Regions from separate parts of the Streptomyces sp. NPDC006435 genome, predicted to be linked through region 1. Evidence: predicted binding sites of a transcription regulator. Region 1 holds the regulator's gene; the other holds the start of a gene.
The links. The regulator HrcA, encoded in region 1, represses chaperone genes, less so after heat shock. The targets are predictions, from matches to a motif close to TTNGCACTCNGNNNNNCNGAGTGCNAA.
Positions count from the first base shown of each region.

Region 2: groES (co-chaperone GroES) is a predicted target of HrcA. The motif match lies at 1,481-1,507, and genes of this name have one in related genera.

Region 1 covers NZ_JBEXPY010000005.1:129,843-133,646, forward strand. The annotation lists gene ABZZ04_RS08215 (nitronate monooxygenase) at 1-524, opposite strand, end outside; gene dnaJ (molecular chaperone DnaJ) at 763-1,899, opposite strand; gene hrcA (heat-inducible transcriptional repressor HrcA) at 1,900-2,916, opposite strand; gene ABZZ04_RS08230 (MBL fold metallo-hydrolase) at 3,117-3,804, shown strand, end outside.
Region 2 covers NZ_JBEXPY010000022.1:111,150-114,953, forward strand. The annotation lists gene ABZZ04_RS22135 (class I SAM-dependent methyltransferase) at 1-211, opposite strand, end outside; gene ABZZ04_RS22140 (polysaccharide deacetylase family protein) at 330-1,319, shown strand; gene groES (co-chaperone GroES) at 1,659-1,967, shown strand; gene groL (chaperonin GroEL) at 2,066-3,691, shown strand.

The DNA.
Region 1 (3,804 bases):
TCGACGCCCTGGACGCAGACCGCGTCCGCACCCGCCCACTGGGCGGCCTGGGCCTCCTCGGGCGTGGTGACCGTCACGACGGTGTACGTGCCGACCCCGGCGAACGCGTCGAGGGTGTCGCGCGTGGGGCAGCCGAAGGTGAACGAGACGGCCGGGACCGGGTCGTCCAGGAGGATGGCGAGCTTGGCCTCGTAGCCGTCGTCGCCGTCGGAGTCCGGATCGCCGAGCGGGGTCTCGTACCAGGTGGTCTCGCCCGCGAGCTGCTGCCGGTACACCTCGACGGCGCTCGGGTCGGCGAGTCCCGGCTGCGGCATGAAGAGGTTGACGCCGAAGGCCTTGCCGGTCAGTCCGCGCAGCTGTTTGATCTCGTTGTACATGCCGTCCGCCGTCTTGTAGCCGGCGGCGAGGAAGCCGAGCCCGCCCGCCTCGGCGACGGCCGCGGCGAGCTGCGGACAGGACGTACCGCCCGCCATCGGGGCCTGCACGATCGGATACCGGCAGAGATCGGTCAACGCGGATGACATGACCGCATCGTGCCATGTCCGGCACGGCCCGTCGTGCACGGCCCGCGCCCCGCCCCGGCCGCGGACGCCTGCGGAGCCCGGCGCGGGACGGCCCCGGGCGCCTGCGGAGCCGAATGCGGTACGGCCCCGGACGCTCCCCGGGCACGCCCCGCCCCGTCCACGTACGCTCCCCGGACACGAACGCGGGACGGGCCCGTCGAGCGGGCCCGTCCCGGTCCGGACGGAGGGTCGGGAGCCGTCAGCGTCCGTTGAAGGCGTCCTTCAGCCGGGAGAACAGCCCCTGCTGACCGGGCTGGAACTGGCCGGTGGGCCGCTCCTCGCCCCGCATCTTCGCCAGGTCCCGCAGCAGTCGCTCCTGCTCCGGGTCCAGCTTCGTCGGCGTCATCACCTCGACGTGCACGATCAGGTCGCCGCGCCCGCCGCCGCGCAGGTGCGTGACGCCGCGGCCGTGCAGCGGCACCGACTGGCCGGACTGGGTGCCGGGCCGGATGTCGACCTCCTCCAGGCCGTCGAGCGTCTCCAGCGGCACCTTCGTGCCGAGCGCGCCCGCCGTCATGGGGATGGTGACCGTGCAGTGCAGGTCGTCGCCGCGGCGCTGGAACACCGCGTGCGACAACTCGTGGATCTCCACGTACAGATCGCCGGCCGGGCCGCCGCCGGGGCCGACCTCGCCCTCGCCCGCGAGCTGGATCCGGGTGCCGTTGTCGACACCGGCGGGGATCTTCACGGTGAGCGTGCGCCTGGACCGGATGCGGCCGTCACCGGCGCACTCCGGGCACGGGGTCGGCACGACCGTGCCGAAGCCCTGGCACTGCGGGCAGGGCCGCGAGGTCATGACCTGGCCGAGGAACGACCGGGTGACCTGGGAGACCTCACCGCGGCCGCGGCACATGTCACAGGTCTGCGCGGAGGTGCCGGGCGCGGCGCCCTCGCCGCTGCACGTGGTGCAGACGACGGCCGTGTCGACCTGGATGTCCTTGGTGGTGCCGAACGCCGCCTCGGCGAGATCGATCTCCAGCCGGATCATCGCGTCCTGGCCGCGCCGGGTGCGCGAGCGGGGCCCGCGCTGCTGCGACGTGCCGAAGAACGCGTCCATGATGTCGGAGAAGTTGCCGAAGCCCCCCTGCCCGAATCCGCCCGCTCCCGCGCCGCCGGAGGCGGACAGCGGGTCGCCGCCGAGGTCGTAGACCTGCTTCTTCTGCGGGTCCGAGAGCACCTCGTAGGCGGCGTTGATCTCCTTGAACCGCTCCTGGGTCTTCGGATCGGGGTTGACATCCGGGTGCAGCTCGCGGGCGAGCCTGCGGAATGCCTTCTTGATCTCGTCCTGAGATGCGTCGCGGCGCACGCCGAGTACGGCGTAGTAGTCCGTGGCCACTTACGACTCCGCCAGGATCTGTCCGACGTAACGTGCCACTGCGCGTACCGCTCCCATCGTTCCGGGGTAGTCCATGCGGGTCGGTCCGACCACGCCGAGTTTGGCGACTGCCTCGTCGCCCGAACCGTAGCCGACCGCGACGACGGACGTGGAGTTGAGCCCTTCATGGGCGTTCTCGTGCCCGATACGTACGGTCATGCCCGAGTCCTTGGCCTCGCCGAGCAGCTTCAGCAGCACGACCTGTTCCTCCAGTGCTTCCAGCACCGGCCGGATCATCACGGGGAAGTCGTGCCCGAAGCGGGTGAGGTTGGAGGTGCCGCCGATCATCAGCCGCTCCTCCGTCTCTTCGACGAGGGTTTCGAGCAGGGTGGAGAGCACGGTGGACACGGTTCCCCGGTCCTCGCTCTCGAAGGATTCCGGCAGATCCTGCACCAGCTGCGGGACGTCCGTGAAACGGCGTCCCACGACACGGCTGTTGAGCCGGGCCCGCAGATCGGCGAGAGAGGTCTCGCCGAACGGAGCGGGGCAGTCGATCATCCGCTGCTCCACCCGGCCGGTGTCCGTGATGAGCACGAGCATCAGCCGGGCGGGTGCCAGCGAGAGCAGTTCCACGTGCCGCACCGTCGACCGGGTCAGCGAGGGGTACTGCACGATGGCGACCTGCCGGGTCAGCTGCGCGAGCAGCCGTACGGTGCGGCCCACGACGTCGTCGAGGTCGACCGCGCCGTCGAGGAAGTTCTGGATGGCACGGCGCTCCGGCGACGAGAGGGGCTTGACCCCCGCGAGCCTGTCGACGAAGAGCCGGTAGCCCTTGTCCGTCGGGATGCGCCCCGCGCTGGTGTGGGGCTGGGCGATGAAGCCCTCGTCCTCCAGCACCGCCATGTCGTTGCGGACGGTCGCCGGGGAGACACCCAGCTTGTGCCGCTCGGTGAGCGCCTTGGAGCCGACGGGCTCCTCGGTACCGACGTAGTCCTGGACGATGGCACGAAGCACTTCGAGTCTGCGTTCGCTGAGCATCGCGCACACCTCCAGCTGTGTTTCCTCGGTCGGTCCCCGGGTGTTCCCGGTGTCTTTACCCGGGAATCCCCCTGGCACTCTGTCATCGCGAGTGCCAGCAATCCCCCGGTCAGTGTACGGCGGCCGAGTGGGGGCCTAGCAAGGGCGACCGGCCACACCACCGCGAGACTTTCGCAGGTGGTTGCCGATAGCGTCGCGGCATGAACGCCTCTTGGGAAGAGTTCGGCTGGGAGCGACTCGGTCACGGAGCGGGAAGGCGGCGCCTTCCCGGCTGGGACGCGACGGTCGCGCTGGTGGCCGGAGCGGACGGAGTGCTGCTGTACGACACCGGTTCGTCACTCCGCGAGGGCGCGGAACTCCGGTCCCAGGCGCAGGCGCTGCTGGGCCGGAGGGTGACGCATATCGCACTCAGCCACCCCCACTTCGATCATGTGCTGGGCACCGCCGCGTTCTCCGGCGCCGAGGTGTACGGGGCGTCCGGCACGGCGGAGGCGATGCGGCGCGAGGCGGAGGGCCTGCGCGTCTCCGCGGTGCGTCAGGGGGTCTCCGAGCACGACGCGACGGAGGCCGTCGACGCGCTGGTGGTGCCGCGGCACCAGGTGTGCGGGGAGTGGACGCTCGACCTGGGCGGCGGGCGCGAGGTGCTGCTGGTCGACGTCGGCCCGGCGCACAGCGGCCACGACCTGGTGGCGGTCGTGCCCGGCTCCCCGGCGATCGTGCTCTGCGGGGACCTGGTCGAGGAGTCCGGCGAGCCGCAGGCGGGCTCGGACGCGCACCCGGCCCGCTGGCCGGCCGCCCTGGACCGGCTGCTGGAGCTGGGCGGCGAGGACGCCGTGTACGTACCGGGGCACGGGGCGGTGGTGGACGCGGCGTTCGTACGGGAACAGC
Region 2 (3,804 bases), on a different contig from region 1:
TGGCGAGTTCCTGCGCGGGGTCGTACGACCGCAGCCCGGCCAGCAGCTCCGCGCCCTCGGGGGCGCGCAGGGCCAGGAAGGCGGCGACGGGGTCCTCCCCGTTCGAAGGGGCGTGGGGGGCGGACGGGCCGGGGGAGCCGGTCCGGGCGGGGTCGTTCGGCCGGTCCGGGTCGTGCGGGCCGTTCGGGGCGAGAGCGTTCACCCGCCCCATTGTGAGCCAGCCGGGTAGACCGCCGGGCCCGGCGGCGGTGTCGGACCGGGCGGCCGATCGAGTGCTGGCAGTATGCGGCGCCATGCAACTTGTACGACAAAAGGAAAAAAACACCACAATGCACCATGGGTCGGGCGCGCCCGGAGCCGGACGCGGTCGGGGCTCCGTCGGGCACCGGCCCGTCTGTGCGGTCCTGGCCGCGCTCCTGGTCGCGGCGGTCGGCTCCGGCTGCGCCTCGGGCGAGGGGGAGCGGACGGGCGGCACCGGGCACGGCGACCGCCCCGCGGCCGGGAACCCCGGTGCCCCCGCGGCGGCGCCCGCCCGCCCCGGCGGACCCGGGAGCCGGGCCGACGCACCGGAGGCCGGCCGGGAGAACGCGAAGCTGGCCCCGGCCGTCCGGGCCGCCCTCGCCGAGAAGTGGGGCCTGGACAAGCCGCCGCTGATCGCCCCGGAACCGCCCGCGGTGAAGCCCCGCATCACCACCCGTGAGGGGTTCGAGGTGGAGGGCGGCGACGACTCGCTGCCGCCCGTCTTCACCACCGTCCCGACCGAGGAGCGGATCGTCTTCCTGACGATCGACGACGGCGCCGAGAAGGACCCCGAGCTGCTCCGGATGATGGACGAGCTGGACATCCCGTACAGCGCGTTCCTCAGCGACTACGAGGTGAGCGACAACTACGGGTACTTCGGCGAGGCGCGGCGGCGGGGCACCGCCCTCAACAACCACACGCTCAACCACCCCTACCTGCCCGGCCTCTCGTACGCCGAGCAGGAGCGCGAGATCTGCGGCCAGCAGGAGATCATCAGGGAGCAGTACGGGAAGCAGCCGGTCCTCTTCCGTCCGCCGTACGGCAACTACAACGGGGACACCCTGCGCGTCGCGAAGTCCTGCGGCATCAAGGCCGTCCCGCTGTGGAACGCGGAGGCGTTCCCGGACCACATGGAGTGGCGCGAGGAGGACCAGGACCTGCACCCCGGCGACATCGTCCTCACCCACTTCCGGGGCCGGTCCGAGTGGGGCGGCAGCATGACCGACCTGGTCCGGGCGGTCATGAAGGTCGTCACGGACAAGGGGTACGCCGTGGCCCGGCTGGAGGACTACGTATGAGAGGGCGCACCGGGCGCGGGTCGGACCGCCGGCGGCCGGTGCGCCCCGACCGGTGCCGGGTGCGCGGAACGGCGCGGTCCGTCCGCGCGTTGTCCCCTCGGCGTCCGTACCGGCGCGAAGGGGGCCCGGAGCGGCGGGGTGCGACACCACGACCGCTTGAATTGGCACTCCGCTTGACCGAGTGCTAATCCCGGTCATAGTCTCGGTGCTGGCACTCACCACTGGAGAGTGCCAGCACCACTGCGCGACTGGCAGGTCCGGCACCCGCGACGACGGATCCACCTGATCGCCACCCCAAGACTGTTACCCCGTGAGATCTCCGAAGGGGGAGACCGGATCGTGTCGACCGCCAGCTCCAAGGTTGCGATCAAGCCGCTCGAGGACCGGATTGTGGTCCAGCCGCTCGACGCCGAGCAGACCACGGCCTCCGGCCTGGTCATTCCGGACACCGCCAAGGAGAAGCCCCAGGAGGGCGTCGTCCTGGCCGTGGGTCCGGGCCGCTTCGAGAACGGCGAGCGCCTTCCGCTCGACGTCAAGACCGGCGACGTCGTGCTGTACAGCAAGTACGGCGGCACCGAGGTGAAGTACAGCGGCGAGGAGTACCTCGTCCTCTCGGCTCGCGACGTGCTCGCGATCGTCGAGAAGTAATTCACCCACGTTTGCTTCTGTTCTGCGCCCCTGGCCCCCGCGAATAACCAGCCGGGCGGTCGGGGGCGCAGTTCGTTCGAGAGGAAAGCTCAGCTCCCATGGCGAAGATCCTGAAGTTCGACGAGGACGCCCGTCGCGCCCTTGAGCGCGGCGTCAACAAGCTTGCCGACACGGTCAAGGTGACGATCGGCCCCAAGGGCCGCAACGTCGTCATCGACAAGAAGTTCGGTGCCCCCACCATCACCAACGACGGTGTCACCATCGCGCGCGAGGTCGAGCTCGACGACCCGTACGAGAACCTCGGTGCCCAGCTGGTGAAGGAGGTCGCCACCAAGACCAACGACGTCGCGGGTGACGGCACGACCACCGCCACCGTGCTCGCCCAGGCGCTCGTCCGCGAGGGTCTGCGCAACGTCGCCGCCGGTGCCTCCCCGGCCGCCCTGAAGAAGGGCATCGACGCCGCGGTCAAGGCCGTGTCCGAGGAGCTCCTCGCGACCGCCCGCCCGATCGACGACAAGACCGACATCGCCGCCGTGGCCGCGCTCTCCGCGCAGGACCCGCAGGTCGGCGAGCTCATCGCGGACGCGATGGACAAGGTCGGCAAGGACGGCGTCATCACCGTCGAGGAGTCCAACACCTTCGGTCTGGACCTCGACTTCACCGAGGGCATGGCCTTCGACAAGGGCTACCTGTCCCCCTACATGGTGACCGACCAGGAGCGCATGGAGGCCGTCCTCGACGACCCGTACATCCTGATCCACCAGGGCAAGATCGGTTCCATCCAGGAGCTGCTCCCGCTGCTGGAGAAGGTCATCCAGGCCGGTGGCTCCAAGCCGCTGCTGATCATCGCCGAGGACGTCGAGGGCGAGGCCCTGTCGACCCTGGTCGTCAACAAGATCCGTGGCACCTTCAACGCCGTCGCGGTGAAGGCCCCGGGCTTCGGTGACCGCCGCAAGGCCATGCTCGGCGACATCGCCACCCTCACCGGTGCGACCGTCATCGCCGAGGAGGTCGGCCTCAAGCTCGACCAGGCCGGTCTGGACGTGCTGGGCACCGCCCGCCGCGTCACCGTCTCCAAGGACGACACCACGATCGTGGACGGCGGCGGCGAGCCCGGCGACGTCAAGGGCCGGGTCAACCAGATCAAGGCCGAGATCGAGGCCACGGACTCCGACTGGGACCGCGAGAAGCTCCAGGAGCGCCTCGCGAAGCTGGCCGGCGGCGTGTGCGTGATCCGCGTCGGTGCCGCCACCGAGGTGGAGCTCAAGGAGAAGAAGCACCGTCTGGAGGACGCCATCTCCGCGACCCGCGCCGCGGTCGAGGAGGGCATCGTCTCCGGTGGTGGCTCCGCCATCGTCCACGCCGTCAAGGTCCTGGAGGACAACCTCGGCAAGACCGGCGACGAGGCCACCGGTGTCGCGGTCGTGCGCCGCGCCGCGGTCGAGCCGCTGCGCTGGATCGCCGAGAACGCCGGCCTCGAGGGCTACGTCATCACCTCGAAGGTCTCCGAGCTCGACAAGGGCCAGGGCTTCAACGCCGCCACCGGCGAGTACGGCGACCTGGTGAAGGCCGGCGTCATCGACCCGGTCAAGGTCACCCGCTCCGCGCTGGAGAACGCCGCGTCCATCGCGTCGCTGCTGCTCACGACCGAGACCCTGGTCGTCGAGAAGCCGGCCGAGGAAGAGGCCGAGGCCGCCCACGGCGGTCACGGCCACGCGCACTGACGCACGGTCGCTCCCGGCTCGCGCAGCCGACGGAAGGCCCCTTCCCCCACCGTTCGACGGTGGGGGAAGGGGCCTTTTCGGCGTGTGACAGGGCCTTCGGCGGCGTACGACGG